Regions from separate parts of the Streptomyces sp. NPDC006430 genome, predicted to be linked through region 1. Evidence: predicted binding sites of a transcription regulator. Region 1 holds the regulator's gene; each other region holds the start of a gene.
The links. Region 1 encodes HrcA, which represses chaperone genes, less so after heat shock. Its sites were predicted from a motif close to TTNGCACTCNGNNNNNCNGAGTGCNAA; they were not measured.
Positions count from the first base shown of each region.

Region 2: groES (co-chaperone GroES) is a predicted target of HrcA. The motif match lies at 4,526-4,552, and genes of this name have one in related genera.
Region 3: groL (chaperonin GroEL) is a predicted target of HrcA. The motif match lies at 3,804-3,830, and genes of this name have one in related genera.

Region 1 is NZ_JBEXQA010000005.1:162,246-168,478, reverse strand. It holds gene hemW (radical SAM family heme chaperone HemW) at 1-522, shown strand, start outside; gene ABZZ20_RS10585 (DUF3097 domain-containing protein) at 566-1,363, opposite strand; gene ABZZ20_RS10580 (MBL fold metallo-hydrolase) at 1,392-2,117, opposite strand; gene hrcA (heat-inducible transcriptional repressor HrcA) at 2,272-3,288, shown strand; gene dnaJ (molecular chaperone DnaJ) at 3,289-4,428, shown strand; gene ABZZ20_RS10565 (nitronate monooxygenase) at 4,575-5,666, shown strand; gene ABZZ20_RS10560 (16S rRNA (uracil(1498)-N(3))-methyltransferase) at 5,663-6,233, shown strand, end outside.
Region 2 is NZ_JBEXQA010000002.1:812-7,044, reverse strand. It holds gene ABZZ20_RS03120 (MOSC domain-containing protein) at 1-522, shown strand, start outside; gene ABZZ20_RS03115 (SDR family oxidoreductase) at 628-1,401, shown strand; gene ABZZ20_RS03110 (ester cyclase) at 1,518-2,207, shown strand; gene groL (chaperonin GroEL) at 2,314-3,942, opposite strand; gene groES (co-chaperone GroES) at 4,071-4,379, opposite strand; gene ABZZ20_RS03095 (DUF6234 family protein) at 4,710-5,144, shown strand; gene ABZZ20_RS03090 (FtsW/RodA/SpoVE family cell cycle protein) at 5,477-6,233, shown strand, end outside.
Region 3 is NZ_JBEXQA010000011.1:130,616-136,848, forward strand. It holds gene ABZZ20_RS18545 (protease inhibitor I9 family protein) at 117-452, shown strand; gene ABZZ20_RS18550 (phosphoribosylanthranilate isomerase) at 543-1,142, opposite strand; gene ABZZ20_RS18555 (helix-turn-helix domain-containing protein) at 1,530-1,865, shown strand; gene groL (chaperonin GroEL) at 2,025-3,644, opposite strand; gene ABZZ20_RS18565 (cold-shock protein) at 3,967-4,170, opposite strand; gene ABZZ20_RS18570 (MoaD/ThiS family protein) at 4,582-4,857, opposite strand; gene thrC (threonine synthase) at 4,950-6,224, opposite strand.

The sequences.
Region 1 (6,233 bases):
CGCCGGATCCGGCGGGGCGAGGTCCCCATGACCGACGACGACGTGCACGCGGACCGCTACCTGATCGCGGACTCGGTGATGGCCGAGGCCGGGTACTCCTGGTACGAGGTCTCGAACTGGGCCACCTCGGAGGCGGGCCGCTGCCTGCACAACGAGCTGTACTGGCGGGGCGCGGACTGGTGGGGAGCGGGACCGGGAGCGCACTCGCACGTGGGCGGGGTGCGGTGGTGGAACGTGAAGCACCCCGGCGCGTACGCCGCCGCGCTCGCCGAGGGCCGCTCTCCCGGCGCGGGGCGCGAGCTCCTGTCGCAGGAGGATCGGCGGGTGGAGCGCATCCTGCTGGAGCTGCGTCTGGTGGACGGAGTGCCGCTGTCCCTGCTGGCCCCGGCGGGCCTCGCCGCCGCGGGCAGGGCCCTGGCCGACGGACTCCTGGAACCGGGCCCGTACGGGGCGGGACGTGCCGTGCTGACCCTGCGCGGGCGCCTGCTGGCCGACGCGGTGGTCCGCGACCTGGTCGACTGACGAGCGACCCGGCCGGAGGCGGCGCCCCGCGCGGGCTCCGCCGTCACGCCGTGACGTGGTCGATCAGATGCTCCACCGCTCCCAGCAGGGTCGGTTCCAGGTCCTTGTACGAGGTCACGCGGGACAGGATGTGCTGCCACGCGGCGCCGGTGTTCTGCGGCCAGCCCAGAGCCCGGCAGACGCCCGTCTTCCAGTCCTGGCCCCTCGGAACCACCGGCCACGCCCCGATGCCCAGTGCAGACGGCTTCACCGCCTGCCAGACGTCCACGTACGGGTGGCCGACGATCAGGACGTCCGGGGAGGTCACCGACGCCGCGATGCGGGACTCCTTGGAGCCGGGGACCAGGTGGTCGACCAGGACGCCCAGGCGGGCGTCGGGGGCCGGGGCGAAGTCCGCCACGACGGCGGGGAGGTCGTCGACGCCCTCCAGGTACTCCACCACCACGCCCTCGATCCGCAGGTCGTCGCCCCAGACCCGCTCCACCAGCTCGGCGTCGTGCCGGCCCTCGACGTAGATCCGCCCCGCCCGGGCCACCCGCGCCCGCGCCCCGGGGACGGCGATCGAACCCGAGGCGGTGCGGAGCGGGGCCCGTGGGCCGCGGGAGGGCCGGGTGAGGGTCACCACGGCTCCCTCCAGCAGGAACCCCCGCGGCTCCAGCGGGAACACCCGCCGCTTGCCGAAGCGGTCCTCCAGGGTCACCGTGCCCGCCTCGCAGGCCACCACCGCGCCGCAGAAGTCCGTACCCGCCACCTCGACCACCAGGTCGGGCTCGGCCGGTACCTCCGGGACGGCCTTGGCGCGCTTCCACTGCGGGGTCAGGTCGGGGGAGTAGTCACGCATCCGGCCGACAGTAGAAGAGAGCCCGCCGTCAGGAGCCCGACACGCCGAACTGCACCCGCAGTGTGTCCCGTTGCGCACGGACGAAAGCCGCGTCGACCACCGCTCCGTGACCCGGCACGTACAGCGCGTCGTCACCGCCCAGCGCCAGCAGCCGGTCCAGCGCGGCGGGCCACTGCGCGGGCACCGCGTCCGGGCCCACCGACGGTTCGCCCGACTCCTCGACCAGGTCGCCGCAGAACACCGCCTCGCGCCCGCAGGGAACGAACACGGCCAGGTCGTGCCGGGTGTGTCCCGGGCCCACGTTCGCCAGCAGCACCTGCACCCCGCCCAGGTCCAGTGTCCACTCGCCCGACACCAGGTGCCTCGGCGCCACCAACAGGTCCACGGACTCGGCGGCCTCGGCCTCGGCGAGCCCGTGCCGCACCGCGTCACCGCGCAGCTCGTCCCGGCCGACCGTGAGCAGCGCGTCGAGTCCGACCGCCCCGTAGACCTCGGCGCCCGCGAAGGCGGCACCGCCCAGTACGTGGTCGAAATGTCCGTGCGTGAATGCGATATGGGTCACGCGCCGGCCCGTCAGCCGCTCCGCTTCCGCCCGCAGCTGGGCGCCCTCCCGTACGCACGAACCGGGGTCGATCAGGAGTACCGAACGGTCTCCCACCACCAGTCCCACGGTGCAGTCCCACACCGGGAGCCGCCTCCGGCCGGTCCGCCCGGTCAACCGCTCCCAGCCCGCCTCTTCCCAATGCACGTCCATGCCGCGACGCTACCCTGGCGGGCCGCCCTTGCCAGGGGCTGACCGGCCGGCCGTACACTGGCCGGAGGCCTCTGGCACTCGAACGCGCAGAGTGCCAACGAAGCAGATGAAACCGACCACGACGATCGACGACGACCAGCTGGAGGTGTGCGCGATGCTCAGCGAACGCAGACTCGAGGTGCTGCGCGCCATCGTCCAGGACTACGTCGGGACGGAGGAGCCGGTCGGCTCCAAGGCGCTCACCGAGCGGCACCGCCTCGGCGTCTCGCCCGCCACCGTCCGCAACGACATGGCCGTGCTGGAGGAGGAGGGCTACATCGCCCAGCCCCACACCAGCGCCGGTCGGATCCCCACGGACAAGGGCTACCGGCTCTTCGTCGACAAGCTGGCGGGGGTCAAGCCGCTGTCGACGCCCGAGCGCCGGGCCATCCAGAACTTCCTCGACGGGGCCGTCGACCTCGACGACGTCGTGGGCCGGACCGTGCGGCTGCTCGCGCAGCTCACCCGACAGGTCGCCGTCGTCCAGTACCCGTCGCTGACCCGGTCCACGGTCCGGCACGTCGAGTTGTTGTCGCTCGCTCCGGCCCGGCTCATGCTGGTGCTGATCACCGACACCGGACGGGTGGAGCAACGGCTCGTCGACTGCCAGATCCCCTTCAGCGAGACCTCGCTCGCCGATCTGCGGGCGCGCCTCAACAGCCGGGTCGTCGGCCGCCGGTTCACCGACGTGCCGCAGCTCGTGCAGGACCTGCCGGAGTCGTTCGAGCCGGAGGACCGCGCCACGGTGTCGACCGTGCTCGCGACCCTGCTGGAGACGCTGGTCGAGGAGGCGGAGGAGCGACTGGTGATCGGCGGGACCGCCAATCTCACGCGCTTCGGACACGATTTTCCCCTGACGATCAGGCCGGTGCTCGAAGCACTTGAGGAGCATGTCGTGCTCCTCAAGCTGCTGGGCGAGGCCAATGAGTCGGGAATGGCCGTGCGGATCGGGCACGAGAATGCCTACGAGGGACTGAACTCCACGTCGGTCGTCTCGGTCGGCTACGGTTCGGGCGGCGAGACAGTCGCCAAAATGGGCGTGGTCGGACCGACCCGCATGGACTACCCCGGAACGATGGGAGCGGTACGCGCAGTGGCACGTTACGTCGGACAGATCCTGGCGGAGTCGTAAGTGGCCACGGACTACTACGCCGTCCTCGGCGTACGCCGCGACGCATCGCAGGACGAGATCAAGAAGGCCTTCCGCCGCCTCGCGCGTGAACTCCACCCGGACGTGAATCCGGATCCGAAGACGCAGGAGCGCTTCAAGGAGATCAACGCGGCGTACGAAGTCCTCTCGGACCCGCAGAAGAAACAGGTCTACGACCTCGGCGGCGACCCGCTGTCCTCCTCGGGCGGTGGCGGCGGCGCGGGCGGATTCGGTGCGGGTGGCTTCGGCAACTTCTCCGACATCATGGACGCCTTCTTCGGCCAGGCCTCGCAGCGCGGACCGCGCTCGCGGACCCGGCGCGGCCAGGACGCCATGATCCGCCTCGACCTGGAGTTGGACGAGGCCGCCTTCGGCACGACCAAGGACATCCAGGTCGACACGGCCGTCGTCTGCACCACCTGCTCCGGCGAGGGGGCGGCCCCCGGCACCTCGGCGCAGACATGTGACATGTGCCGTGGCCGCGGTGAGGTGTCGCAGGTCACCCGGTCCTTCTTGGGCCAGGTCATGACCTCGCGCCCCTGCCCCCAGTGCCAGGGCTTCGGCACCGTGGTCCCCACCCCGTGCCCCGAGTGCGCGGGCGACGGCCGGGTCCGCTCCCGCCGCAGCCTCACGGTCAAGATCCCGGCCGGTGTCGAGAACGGCACCCGGATCCAGCTCGCGGGCGAGGGCGAGGTCGGCCCCGGCGGCGGCCCCGCCGGTGACCTGTACGTGGAGATCCACGAGCTGTCGCACCCGACGTTCCAGCGGCGCGGGGACGACCTGCACTGCACGGTGACCATCCCCATGACGGCCGCGGCCCTGGGGACCAAGTGCCCCCTGGAGACGCTGGACGGTCTGGAGGAGATCGACATCCGGCCCGGCACCGGCTCGGGCCAGTCGATCCCGCTGCACGGGCGCGGCGTCACGCACCTGCGCGGCGGCGGCCGTGGCGACCTGATCGTCCACGTCGAGGTCACCACCCCGAGCAAGCTGGACGCCCAGCAGGAGGAGCTGCTGCGCCAGCTCGCCAAGCTGCGCGGCGAGGAGCGGCCCATGGGCCAGTTCGCGCCGGGTCAGCAGGGCCTGTTCAGCCGCCTGAAGGACGCCTTCAACGGCCGCTGACCTGCGGGTGAGTGCGCTTACGAGCCCGGTCCGGGGATGCCCCGGACCGGGCTCGGCGTTGTGATCCGGACGCCTCCGGTGAATCCGACTATGCCAAGCGAATGTGTGATTCGGCCCCATGAGCGGGACGTGGCACGATGCAGTCCATGTCCTCCGCACCGAACGGTCTCTCCCCGTACCCGATCGTGCAGGCTCCCATGGCGGGCGGTGCCTCCTGTCCGCCGCTCGCCGCCGCCGTGTGCGAGGCGGGCGGGCTGGGCTTCCTCGCCGGCGGCTACAAGACCGCCGACGGCATGTACCAGGAGATCAAGCGGCTGCGCGCGCTCACCCGGCGCCCGTTCGGCGTGAACCTCTTCATGCCGCAGACGGGTTACGTGGACCCGGCCGCCGTGGAGGCGTACCGCGGGCAACTGGCCGGTGAGGCCAGCTGGTACGAGATCTCCCTGGCCGACGAGGACATCATCGGCACCAGCGACGACGGCTACGACGCCAAGCTCGCGATCCTCCTCGAAGACCCGGTTCCCGTGGTCTCGTTCACCTTCGGTTGCCCCTCGCCCGTGGTCCTCGCCGCCCTGCGCAAGGCGGGCTCGTCCTCCGTCGTCACCGTCACCTCGGTCGACGAGGCCCGCGCCGCACAGGCGGCGGGGGCCGACACCGTCTGCGTCCAGGGCGTGGAGGCGGGCGGCCACCAGGGCACCCACCGGGACGACCCGCAGACCGACGGCACGGCCGGCGTGGGCCTGCTGGCGCTGGTGGCGCAGGTGCGCGAGGCCGTGGCCCTGCCGATCATCGCGGCGGGCGGCCTGATGCGGGGCTCGCAGATCGCGGCCCTGCTGGCGGCGGGCGCGGAGGCGGCGCAGCTCGGCACCGCGTTCCTGGCCTGCCCCGAGTCGGGGGCGCACCCCCTGCACAAGAAGGCGCTGACGGACCCCCTGTTCGCCCACACCGAGCTGACCAGGGCGTTCTCGGGACGGCCGGCGCGCGGCCTGGTGAACCGTTTCATGCGGGAGCACGGGCCCTACGCCCCGGCCGCCTACCCACAGGTCCACCACATGACCGCCGGGCTGCGCAAGGCAGCCGCCGCGGCCGGCGACCCGCAGGGCATGGCCCTGTGGGCGGGCCAGGGGCACCGGCTGGCACGGGCGCTGCCCGCGGCAGAGCTGGTGGAGGTGCTGACGGCCGAACTGGCCGAGGCGCAGAGCGCGTTGAAAGAAATGCAGAAGAGGAGTACGTCATGACCGCCCCCGTGTTCGTGGTCGAAGGGGTCCCCGCCGGGCCGGAGTTCACCCTGGACGGCCCGGAGGGTCGGCACGCGGTGTCCGTGAAGCGGCTGGGCCCCGGCGAGGCGGTGGTCCTCACGGACGGCCGCGGCGGCTGGGCGGAGGGCGTGGTCAAGGCGGCGGAGGGCAAGGACCGGCTGGTCGTCTCCGTGTCCGCCACGGGCCGGGAACCGGAACCGGCCGTCCGGATCACCGTCGTCCAGGCCCTCCCCAAGGGAGATCGCGGAGAGCTCGCGGTCGAGACCATGACCGAGACGGGCGTGGACGCGATCGTCCCCTGGCAGGCCTCGCGCTGCATTACCCAGTGGCGCGGCGACCGTGGTGCCAAATCCCTGGCCAAGTGGCGGGCCACGGCCCGGGAGGCGGGCAAGCAGTCCCGCAGGGTCCGCTTCCCGGACGTGGCGGAAGCCGCGTCCACGAAGCAGGTCGCAGCGCTGCTGGCCGACGCCGACCTCGCGATGGTCCTCCACGAGGACCGGGACGCCCCCTCGGGGGCGCTGGCCTCGGCCGACCTCCCGACCGAGG
Region 2 (6,233 bases), on a different contig from region 1:
CACGGCGGGGACCACCAGGCCGTCTACGCCTACGCGCGCGAGGACCTGGACTGGTGGGAGGCCGAGTTGGGGCGCGAACTGCCCGCCGGCATCTTCGGCGAGAACCTGACCACCTCCGGCCTGGACCTGAGCGGCGCGCTGCTCGGCGACCGCTGGCGGGTCGGTGCGGACCTCGTCCTGGAGGTGGCCTCGGCCCGCATCCCCTGCCGGACCTTCCAGGGCGCCCTGGGCGAGGAGGGCTGGGTCAAGCGGTTCACGCGGGCCGCACGGCCGGGCGCGTACCTGCGCGTGATCCAGGAGGGGCGGGTCTCCCCCGGCGACGCCGTCGAGGTGATCCACCGGCCGGACCACGACGTGACGGTGGACCTCTGGTTCCGCGCCTTCACCACCGAGCGCGCGCTGCTCCCGCGCACGTTGGCGGCGGGCGGGGCGATGGCGCCGCAGGGTCACGAGACCGTCCGCGCGTACGTGGAGAAGTACGGGGACCGGCCCGGCGGGGACGGCGGAAGTAACCGGAAGTAGCAGTTCCGAAGCGGGAAGCGACGGCGCACGAGCAGAACCGTCACGAAGGGGTACCGCCGGGCCGGCCCCCCTTGAGCTGTCGCCGGGGGCGGCTAGGTTGCGCCTATGACGACAGCGTTGATTACGGGATCCACCGCGGGCATCGGTGCCGCGTTCGCCCGGCGGCTCGCCGCTCAGGGCCACAACCTCGTGCTGGTGGCCCGCAACTCCGAGCGACTCGGCGAGCAGGCCACCGAGCTGCACGACCGGCACGGCATCGAGGCCGAGGTGCTCACCGCCGACCTCTCCACCGACGGGGGCATCGCGGCGGTCGAGCGGCGTCTCGACGACCGCACGCACCCGGTGGACCTGCTGATCAACAATGCGGGATTCGGCAACAAGGGCCGCTACCTCGAAGTCTCCATGGCCGATGAGCTGACCATGCTGAAGGTGCACATCGAGGCCGTGCTCCGGCTGACCTCGGCGGCCACCGGGTCGATGCGTTCGCGTGGCCGCGGCGGCGTGGTCAACGTGGCCTCGGTGGCGGCCTTCGTGCCCCGCGGTACGTACGGCGCGAGCAAGGCCTGGGTCGTGCAGTTCACCCAGGGTGCGGCGAAGGACCTGACCGGATCGGGCGTGCGGCTGATGGCCCTGTGCCCCGGATTCGTACGGACGGAGTTCCACGAGCGGGCCGGCATGGGCACGGACAACATCCCCAACTGGATGTGGCTGGACGCCGACAAACTGGTGGCCGCGGCCCTGGCCGACCTCGCGCGCGGCAAGACGGTCTCCGTCCCGGATCCGCGGTACAAGGCGTTGATGGGCGTGGTGAAGCTGACGCCGCGCGGGCTGCTGGGCGGAGTGTCCTCCCGCACGGGCCGCAAGTACGGGCCGCAGTAGCCCAAGTACCCACCCGGGTAGCCCTCATGTGACCGACGGGTAGGCCGGTTCCCTAACCGGCCGAACGGGCGAAATCTCTCTAAACTGGACGTATCCCATCCAGCCCGGGAGACGCCATGACATTCGTACAAATAGTCGATTACGAGACCAGTAGGCCGGAGGCCGTCAACGAGGTCCTCGACCGGTACCTGGCGAAGACGAAGGGCAAGCGCACGGTGTCCCACTCCGTCGTGGGCAAGGACCGGGAATCCGAAACGCACTTCGTCGACCTCGTCGAATTCCCGTCGTACGAAGAGGCCATGAAGAACTCTCACCTCCCGGAAACGGACAAGATGTTCCAGGAGATGGTGGCCCTGTGCGAGGGGATGCCCCGGTTCACCAACCTGGACGTCATCCGCGACGAACACCTCAACGCGCTGCTCGCGAACCGAATGTTCGACGAGATCGCGATGAAGGGCGACATGTCCGTCGTCAATGAGATCTTCGCGGCGGACTACCACGACCACGACATCAGCAACCCCGAGGACAAGATCGGCCGCGACGGCATCCGCGAGGACATGCAGATGTGGCGCAAGGGCTTCGACTTCACCTTCACGCGGGACGCCCAGATGGCGCAGGACGACTACGTGACCACGCTGTGGACCTGGACCGGCAAGCACAAGGGCGAGTTCATGGGGATGGCCCCGACCGGCAAGACCTGCACGATGACCGGAACCACGGTCATCCGCTGCGAAAACGGAATGATCGCGGAAGCCTGGTGGCACTACGACGCCATACGCCTGATGAAGGAACTGGGCGCCATGTAGTCGGAAACGGCGCAGCAGGCACGGGAAAGGCCCCGGTCACCACCGCTCGGCAGCGGTGACCGGGGCCTTCTCGACTCAGCGACTCAGTGGCTCGGCGCTCAGCTCGTCAGTGGCTGTGGCCGTGACCGTGGCCGTGACCGGCGTCGCCCTCGTCCTCGGCCGGCTTCTCGACGACCAGGGTCTCGGTCGTGAGCAGCAGGGAGGCGATGGAAGCGGCGTTCTCCAGCGCGGAACGGGTGACCTTGACCGGGTCGATGACGCCGGCCTTGACCAGGTCGCCGTACTCGCCGCTGGCGGCGTTGAAGCCCTGGCCCTTGTCGAGCTCGGCGACCTTCGAGGTGATGACGTAGCCCTCAAGACCGGCGTTCTCGGCGATCCAGCGCAGCGGCTCGACCGCGGCACGGCGGACGACCGCGACACCGGTGCCCTCGTCGCCGGTCAGGCCGAGGTTGCCCTCCAGGACCTTGACGGCGTGGACGAGCGCGGAGCCACCGCCGGAGACGATGCCCTCCTCGACCGCGGCGCGGGTCGCCGAGATGGCGTCCTCGAGGCGGTGCTTCTTCTCCTTGAGCTCCACCTCGGTGGCGGCGCCGACCTTGATGACGCAGACGCCACCGGCGAGCTTCGCCAGGCGCTCCTGCAGCTTCTCGCGGTCCCAGTCCGAGTCCGTGGACTCGATCTCGGCCTTGATCTGGTTGACGCGACCGGCGACGTCCTCGTGGCTGCCGCCACCGTCGACGACGGTGGTGTCGTCCTTGGTGATGGTCACGCGGCGCGCGGTGCCCAGTACGTCCAGACCGGCCTGGTCGAGCTTGAGGCCGACCTCTTCGGCGATGACGGTGGCACCGGTGAGGGTGGCCATGTCCTGGAGCATCGCCTTGCGACGGTCACCGAAGCCCGGGGCCTTGACGGCGACCGCGTTGAAGGTGCCGCGGATCTTGTTGACGACGAGGGTGGAGAGCGCCTCGCCCTCGACGTCCTCGGCGATGATCAGCAGCGGGCGGGAGCCGCCGGCCTGGATGACCTTCTCCAGCAGGGGCAGGAGGTCCTGGATCGAGGAGATCTTGCCCTGGTTGATCAGGATGTACGGGTCGTCGAGGACGGCCTCCATACGCTCCTGGTCGGTGACCATGTACGGGGAGAGGTAGCCCTTGTCGAAGGCCATGCCCTCGGTGAACTCCAGCTCCAGGCCGAAGGTGTTGGACTCCTCGACGGTGATGACACCGTCCTTGCCGACCTTGTCCATCGCCTCGGCGATGAGCTCGCCGACCTGCTGGTCCTGCGCGGAGAGCGCGGCGACGGCGGCGATGTCGGACTTGTCCTCGATCGGGCGGGCGGTCGCGAGGAGCTCCTCGGACACGGCCTTGACCGCGGCGTCGATGCCCTTCTTCAGGGCGGCCGGGGAGGCGCCGGCGGCGACGTTGCGCAGACCCTCGCGGACCAGCGCCTGGGCCAGCACGGTGGCGGTGGTGGTGCCGTCACCCGCGATGTCGTTGGTCTTGGTCGCCACCTCCTTCACGAGCTGGGCGCCCAGGTTCTCGTACGGGTCGTCCAGCTCGACCTCACGGGCGATGGTGACACCGTCGTTGGTGATGGTGGGGGCGCCGAACTTCTTGTCGATGACGACGTTGCGGCCCTTGGGGCCGATCGTCACCTTGACCGTGTCGGCAAGCTTGTTGACGCCGCGCTCGAGGGCGCGACGGGCGTCCTCGTCGAACTTCAGGATCTTCGCCATGGGAGCGGTTCAGCCCTCTCGGAAACTTGGGTTTAACGAACTGCGCCCCTTGCCGCCCGGCAATCAGCGGGGTGACCAGGGGCGCAGCTCAAAGCAATACAGGTGAAGCGAAAGCGAGTTGCTTCTCGTTACTTCTCGATGATCGCGAGCACGTCGCGGGCCGAGAGGACGAGGTACTCCTCGCCGCTGTACTTCACTTCGGTGCCGCCGTACTTGCTGTACAGCACGATGTCGCCGACGCTGACGTCCAGCGGGAGACGCTGGCCGTCCTCGAAGCGGCCCGGGCCCACAGCGAGGACGACGCCCTCCTGGGGCTTCTCCTTCGCGGTGTCCGGGATGACCAGGCCGGAGGCCGTGGTCTGCTCGGCGTCGAGCGGCTGGACCACGATGCGGTCCTCAAGCGGCTTGATGGCAACCTTGGAGCTGGCGGTCGTCACGATCCGACCTCCCCCTTCGGAGATCTCACGGGGTTAACTGTCTGAGGTGGCGACCAGGTCGATCCGTCGTCGCGGGTGCCGGACCTGCCCGTCGCTGTGTTGGCACTCACCGGGGGCGAGTGCCAGGTGCGAGACTATTCCGGCGATTAGCACTCGGTCAAGCGGAGTGCCAACACGCCTCCGACGCGGTGTCCGAATCAGGGCGTCCCGCCCCCCTCTTCCAGCACCTCGCAGGCCGCCCGGGCCCCGGCCCGATGCCGTGCCGGGCCGTGCGGGGACTGAGTACCCGTACTCAGGTGCGGCCCGCGCCACACGGGTGACACTGCCGCCATGACGACGCAGATGCGACGCGAACGCACCGGAGCGCACTGGGCCGCGGACATCTCCACGGCCGTACTGACGACCGGCCTGGAGGTCGTCGCCGTGGGGGTCGGCCTGTACGTGGCGATCGTGGCCAGCTGGGACCCCAGCGGCACCGGGGACGACCGGGGGCACACGGCTCTGGTCTGGCTGCTCACCGGAACCGGGGCGATGGCGGTCGTCGCCGCGGTGGTCTCGGGCTTCGCCTTCCGAGGCCGCGCCCCGGTCACCGGGAGCGTCCAGGCGCTGGTGTGCGCGGCGCTCCTCGTGGGCACCGCCGGCCTGGCCTTCGCCGAATGGCACGGGAGCCAGCGGCCACCCTCCCCTGCGCCCACCTCGACCTACCGCGGCACGTACGGCCAGTGCTTCAGCGGCGGCGACAGCCACGAGTGCCCCGGGGGCTGACCCCGCCACCACCCGTCCGGTACGAGACGCTTGAGGGCGTGCGCATCTCCGGTGGTCGGAGCCGAGAAGGCCTCGCCGAGTCCCTCCGGCGCGGACGGGGAGCACGACGCGCCCGTCGAGCGGTTCGGAAGGAACCTTGGCGAGGACATGAGCGTCGTAGACGATATGAAGATAAAGCGCCTCATTGCCGAGCAGAACGGACCGAAGGGCTCCGCCTCCGCTTCCGCCTCCGCGGGCGCCGCCGCTCCGAGCCCGAGCGACGCACCAGGGGCGCCTCCGGCTACCCCCGCCGCCCCTGCCCTCACCCCCGCCCTCAACGGTGGCGGCATACCGTGCGTGGGCTGAGGCCCCTCACGACGGCGGGCGCGCGGCGTCGCACCGAAGCGCTGCTCCTCGTCTTCGTCATCGCCATCACCGTCCTGGGGCACGCGAGCGCCGGCCTGGCGATGAACGGCGAGCTGCCCGCGAACCTCACCGGCTTCACGATCAGCATGACCCTGCTGGCACTGGTGGGACACCTGGGCGTGCGCCGGTTCGCGGCGTACGCGGATCCGCTGGTCTTCCCGCTCGCCATGCTGCTGTCCGGGCTGGGCCTGGTGCTGCTGCACCGGCTCGACCAGTCGTACATCGCACGGTTCGGCGGCGACGCGAACGCGCCGGGACAACTGTTGTGGACCGTCATCGGCGTGGCCGCCTGCCTCGCGGTCGTGGCGCTGTTGCGCGACCACCGGCTGCTTCAGCGGTTCATCTACCTCACGATGGCCGTCGCGCTGGTGCTGCTGATCGCGCCGGCGTTCTTCGGCGCGGACACGTACGGCGCGAAGCGCTGGATCATCCTCTTCGGCTTCTCGCTCCAGCCGGGCGAATTCGTGAAGATCATGATCGCGATCTTCTTCGCGGGCTACCTGGTCATCCACCGTGACTCGCTGGCCCTGACGGGCCGGAAGTTCCTGGGCGTGCGGCTCCCCCCGATGCGGCAACTCGGACCCATCATCACCGTGTGGATCATGTCGCTGCTGGTGTTGGTCTTCGAGCGCGACCTGGGCACGTCACTGATCTTCTTCGGCGTGTTCGTGGTGATGCTGTACG
Region 3 (6,233 bases), on a different contig from region 1:
ATCACCCTTACGGGCCGCCGCCGAACCGGGGAGCGCACGGCGCGTGTGCTCCCCGTGCCCCCGCCACACCCGCGCACGTCGTTGACGGCTCCCGCCGCGCGTGATGGCCTCGGCCCATGCGCATCCGCCTGAGCCGAGCCCTGCCTGTGGCCGTCGCCGTCCTGGCCGCCGTCACCGCCCTGCCCGTATCCGCAGCCGGCGCCGCCGTGCGCGCACCCGTGCCCCCCACGGCCTCGGTCGATCACCCCACGTACATCGTCACCGTCCACGAGGGCCTCGACCCGGCCGAGGTGGCGGACATGGTCGGGGCCAGACCGGTGCACGTCTTCCACAAGACCCTGCACGGCTTCGCCGCCCGGCTCACCCCCGCACAGGTCGCGGCCCTCCAGGCACTACCGGGCGTGGAGTCCATCGAGGAGGACGGCACCGCGTCCGCGATGGGCAGCTTCTAGCCGCGTCCCGTCGGGGCTACCCGTCGGGGCTACCCGTCGGGGCTACCCGTCGGGGCTACCCGTCGGGGCTGCCCGTCGCGGCTACCCGGACTACCCGCGGGCCGTCTCGATGAACGCCCGGATGAGGTCCGGGGACTTCACACCGCGTGCGCTCTCGACACCGCTGGAGACGTCCACGCCCCAGGCGCCGGTGGTCTCCACGGCCTCCCGTACGTTCCCCGCAGTGAGCCCGCCGGCCAGCAGCCAGTGGCCGCGGGGGGCGGTGAACTCCTGCGAGGCCCAGTTCCAGGGCTTGCCGGAGCCGGGGTCGGGGGCGTCGATGAGCAGCAGGTCCTCGCCGTACTCCCCGCAGCGCTCGACGTGCCGGGCGGTGGCCCGCAGCAGGGTGCGGGCCTCGGCGCGCAGCGCCTCGTAGTACTCGGGGCCCTCTTCGCCGTGCAGCTGCACTCCCCGTACGCCGCTCTCCTCGGCCAACCTCCTGACCTCCTCGACCGGCTGCCCGCGGAACACCCCGACGGTCAGCACCCCGGCGGGCACCCGCGCGGCCAGGCCCCGCGCCGTGGCGGCGTCGATCGTCCGGGGGCTCCCGGCGGCGAAGACGAACCCGACGGCATCGGCCCCGGCGGCCACGGCGGCATCGACGTCCCGCTCGGTCCGCAACCCGCAGATCTTGACGAAGAGAGCGCTCATACCGCCCAGTCAACCAAACGCGCCTCGTCAACCGCACGGACGTCCCCCACCGGATGAGGTGCAATCCGCCGCCGCAGCATATTATGTCGTTGACGACATAATATGTTGCGCGGCATGAACGATCTGCACGTGATCGAGCTAGAGCCTGAAGTGCGGAGCCGGCTGGAACTGCTACCGGACAAGCAGTACCGAAAGGTCGAGGAGTACGCGGAGCTGCTCGCGGTCCATGCCGCCCGGACCCCGATGCCCTTCGCTCGGCCGCTCAGGGATGGGGTGTACGAGCTGCGGCCCACGCTTGACGGGGTCGCCACTCGGATCAACGTCCGGCCGCGGCTCCCACGGACCGGCCCACATGACATATGGCCGCGGCGAGGAAGGGGACGCCTCATGAACCACGCCCGCTGGAAGCTGGCTCGGGAGAAGAAGGCCGCACGCGCGTACGTCGAGTCGGACGAGGTCGAGGCCGAGCGGGCTGAGATCCGCCTCGCGATGGCCTTCGCCAAGGCCGTGTACGACCGGCGCAAGGCCCTGGGGCTGTCCCAGGCCGAGCTGGCCGAGAGGGCCGGCCTCACCCAGGCGAAGATCTCCCGCGTGGAGGGGGCGGATGCAGTGCCCACCCTGCCCCTGCTGCGCCGCCTGGCACACGCCCTCGACGCGTCGCTGAACATCGCGCTGAGCGAGGACCGGGAAGAGGTCACCTTCGTCGCGCGCCCTGCCGCCTGAAGTCGGCGTGCCCCTGCCCGTCCCGGACCCCTTCGGCTTCGACATCGACAGCTCGGGTTTCTGAAGGCGTCCGAAACGCCCGAGGGCGGCACCCCCCGCGGGGGGTGCCGCCCTCGTTCGAGAACAGCCGATCAACCAGAGGCCGGAGCCGGGGGCCGATCAGAAGTCCATGTCACCGCCCGGCATGCCGCCCGGAGCGGCGGCGGCCTTCTCCGGCTTGTCGGCGATGACGGCCTCGGTGGTGAGGAACAGCGCCGCGATGGAGGCCGCGTTCTGCAGGGCAGAGCGGGTCACCTTCGCCGGGTCGATGATGCCCTCGGCGATCATGTCGACGTACTCGCCGGTCGCGGCGTTCAGGCCCCAGCCGACGGTCAGGTTGCGGACCTTCTCCACGACGACGCCACCCTCAAGACCACCGTTGACGGCGATCTGCTTGAGCGGGGCCTCCAGGGCGAGCTTCACGGCGTTGGCGCCGGTCGCCTCGTCACCCGACAGGTCGAGCTTCTCGAAGACCGCGGAGGCCTGGAGCAGGGCCACGCCACCACCGGCGACGATGCCCTCCTCGACGGCCGCCTTCGCGTTGCGAACGGCGTCCTCGATGCGGTGCTTGCGCTCCTTGAGCTCCACCTCGGTCGCGGCACCGGCCTTGATGACGGCCACGCCGCCGGCCAGCTTCGCGAGGCGCTCCTGGAGCTTCTCGCGGTCGTAGTCCGAGTCGGAGTTCTCGATCTCGGCGCGGATCTGGTTGACGCGACCCTGAACCTGGTCACTGTCACCGGCACCGTCGACGATGGTGGTCTCGTCCTTGGTGATGACGACCTTGCGGGCGCGGCCGAGCAGGTCCAGGCCGGCGTTCTCCAGCTTGAGGCCGACCTCCTCGGAGATGACCGTGCCGCCCGTGAGGATGGCGATGTCGCCGAGCATGGCCTTGCGGCGGTCGCCGAAGCCCGGGGCCTTGACGGCGACGGACTTGAAGGTGCCGCGGATCTTGTTGACGACCAGGGTCGACAGGGCCTCGCCCTCGACGTCCTCGGCGATGATCAGCAGCGGCTTGCCGGACTGCATGACCTTTTCGAGCAGCGGAAGGAGGTCCTTCACGTTGCCGATCTTGGAGTTGACGATCAGGATGTACGGGTCGTCGAGCGACGCCTCCATACGCTCCATGTCGGTGGCGAAGTACGCCGAGATGTAGCCCTTGTCGAAGCGCATGCCCTCGGTGAGTTCCAGCTCCAGACCGAAGGTCTGGGACTCCTCGACGGTGATGACGCCTTCCTTGCCGACCTTGTCCATGGCCTCGGCGATGAGCTCGCCGATCTGGGTGTCAGCGGCGGAGATGGAGGCCGTGGAAGCGATCTGCTCCTTGGTCTCGACATCCTTCGCCTGCTCCAGCAGGGCGCCGGAGACGGCCTCGACGGCCTTCTCGATGCCACGCTTGAGGGCCATCGGGTTGGCGCCGGCCGCCACGTTGCGCAGGCCCTCGCGGACGAGCGCCTGGGCGAGCACGGTGGCGGTGGTCGTACCGTCGCCCGCGACGTCGTCCGTCTTCTTGGCGACTTCCTTGACCAGCTCGGCGCCGATCTTCTCGTACGGGTCCTCGAGCTCGATCTCCTTGGCGATGGAGACGCCATCGTTGGTGATCGTGGGGGCGCCCCACTTCTTCTCAAGGACGACGTTGCGACCCTTGGGGCCAAGGGTGACCTTGACGGCGTCAGCGAGCTGGTTCATCCCGCGCTCGAGACCGCGCCGGGCCTCCTCGTCGAACGCAATGATCTTGGCCATCTGAAGTGGTCCTCCAGGACTGGGGTTCCCCCTGCGCCACCGGCGCGAGGGGAGGGTTGGATTGCTCCGGACCGCGCCCGCGCCCGCGACGGACGGCCTGCGTGCCCGGCGGTTCCTTCCCGCCGGACCCTGCGGGCCTCACCGACCCGGTCCTGTGTAGTAGCACTCTCACCAGGAGAGTGCTAACGCCAATGATTAGCACTCGACCCCCGCGAGTGCAAGCGGCTCGGGGCAACACCCGGCCGGCAGCACGAAGGGCCCACATCCCGGTCGGGGATGTGGGCCCTTCGTGCGTATGCGTCGGTGGTCGATCGCGCCGGGACTAGACGGCGAGCTTGACCATGTCCGCCTGCGGACCCTTCTGGCCCTGCGAGATCTCGAACTCGACCCGCTGACCCTCTTCAAGGGTGCGGTAACCGTCCATCTGGATGGCGCTGTAGTGGACGAACACATCCGCACCACCGTCGACCGCGATGAAGCCGTAGCCCTTCTCCGCGTTGAACCACTTGACGGTGCCCTGAGCCATGCCTAACTCCCCTATTACTGGCCCTTGCGCAGGACCGCACTTCGCGGTCCCGGGTCAGAACTTGCGCCGGAACGCCTCGACCGGGGCTGAATGTATCTGCACGACTGCTGTCTGCAACAGGTCAATCCGACGAGAAATCCGGACACGGGGATACATTGAAATAGAGTGAAAATTTGGAATATTCCCGGGCAACTCGGACCCGGCATATCTCGCCAAAGCCCCATACCGCGCCTGCATGTTGACTCAATGTCAACCCTCACGCGACCCGCTCATATGCGGCGGGCAAGTACAGCGGAGGGGACTTCCCCAACCTTACCGCGCCCAACCAAGCAGAATTGCCCCCTCCACTTTTAGCGGAGGGGGCAATTCAGAGCTTTCGCGTGTCAGCGGCAGCCGGCACCGCGCGCCCGGTCAGCCCCCGGCGACGGCGGGAATGATCGAGACACCGGCGCCGTCCGGCGTCACCGCGTCCAGACCGCCCTCGAAGCGCACGTCGTCGTCGTTGACGTAGACGTTCACGAAGCGGCGCAGCTTGCCCTGGTCGTCCAGGACGCGGGCGGCGATACCCGGGTGGCTCCGCTCCAGGGACTCGATGACCTCGGCCAGGGTCGCGCCCTCGGCAGGAACCTCGGCGGCGCCGCCGGTGTAGGTGCGCAGGATGGTGGGGATGCGGACGTTGACGCTCATGGCGCTACTGCCTTTCCGGTGTGCAGGGGGGCGGGTTGAGGGAGTGTCCGGCGGATCATGGCCGAGTCTGGCCATGATCCGCCGGGTACTCCCTAAGCCAGGCCGGCGGCGCGGAACGCGTCCAGGCTCGGGCGGATGGTGGCGGTCTGCCCGCTGTCGGCGGCCACCGCCTCCAGGGTCTTGAGGCCGTCACCGGTGTTCAGGACCACCGTGGTCAGCGTCGGGTCGAGCTGCCCGTTCTCGATGAGCTTCTTGGTCACGCCGACGGTCACGCCACCAGCGGTCTCGGCGAAGATGCCCTCGGTCTGCGCGAGGATCTTGATGGCCTCGACGACCTGCTCGTCGGTCACGTCCTCGACGTAGCCGCCGGTGCGGCGCGCGATGTCCAGGACGTACGGACCGTCGGCCGGGTTGCCGATGGCGAGCGACTTGGCGATGGTGTTCGGCTTCTGCGGGCGGACCACGTCGTGGCCGGCCTTGAAGGCGGTCGACACCGGGGAGCAGCCCTCGGCCTGGGCGCCGAAGATCTTGTACGGCTTGTCCTCGACGAGGCCGAGCTTGATCAGCTCCTGCAGACCCTTGTCGATCTTCGTCAGCTGCGAGCCGGACGCGATCGGGATGACGATCTGGTCGGGCAGCTGCCAGCCGAGCTGCTCGCAGATCTCGTACGCCAGCGTCTTGGAACCCTCGCCGTAGTAGGGGCGCAGGTTGACGTTGACGAAGCCCCAGCCCTCGCCCAGCGGGTCGCCGATGAGCTCGGAGCAGAAGCGGTTGACGTCGTCGTAGTTGCCCTCGATGCCGACCAGGTCACCGCCGTACACACCGGCCATGACGACCTTGCCCTGCTCCAGGTCGTGCGGGATGAAGACGCAGGAGCGGAAGCCGGCCCGGGCGGCCGCGGCGCCGACCGCGCCGGCCAGGTTGCCGGTCGAGGAGCAGGACAGGGTGGTGAAGCCGAAGGCGCGGGCGGCCTCGACGGCGATGGCCACGACGCGGTCCTTGAAGGAGTGCGTCGGGTTGCCGGAGTCGTCCTTGACGTACAGCTTGCCGGTGACGCCCAGCTCCTTGGCCAGGTTCGCGGCGTCGACGAGCTTGGTGAAGCCGGGGTTCAGGCTGGGCTTGGAGGCCACGTCCGCGGGGACGGGCAGCAGGGGGGCGTAGCGCCAGATGTTGTTCGGACCGGCCTCGATCGCGGCGCGCAGGGCTTCGGGGTCACCGGTGGGGAGGTCGTAGGCGACTTCCAGCGGTCCGAAGCACTCGACGCAGGCGAAGATGGGGCCGAGCTCGAAGCGGGTACCGCACTCGCGACACGAAAGGCCGGTGGCAGGTCCGAGATCGACAGAGGTGGCAACAGTCTGTGCAGCCATGATGGCGAG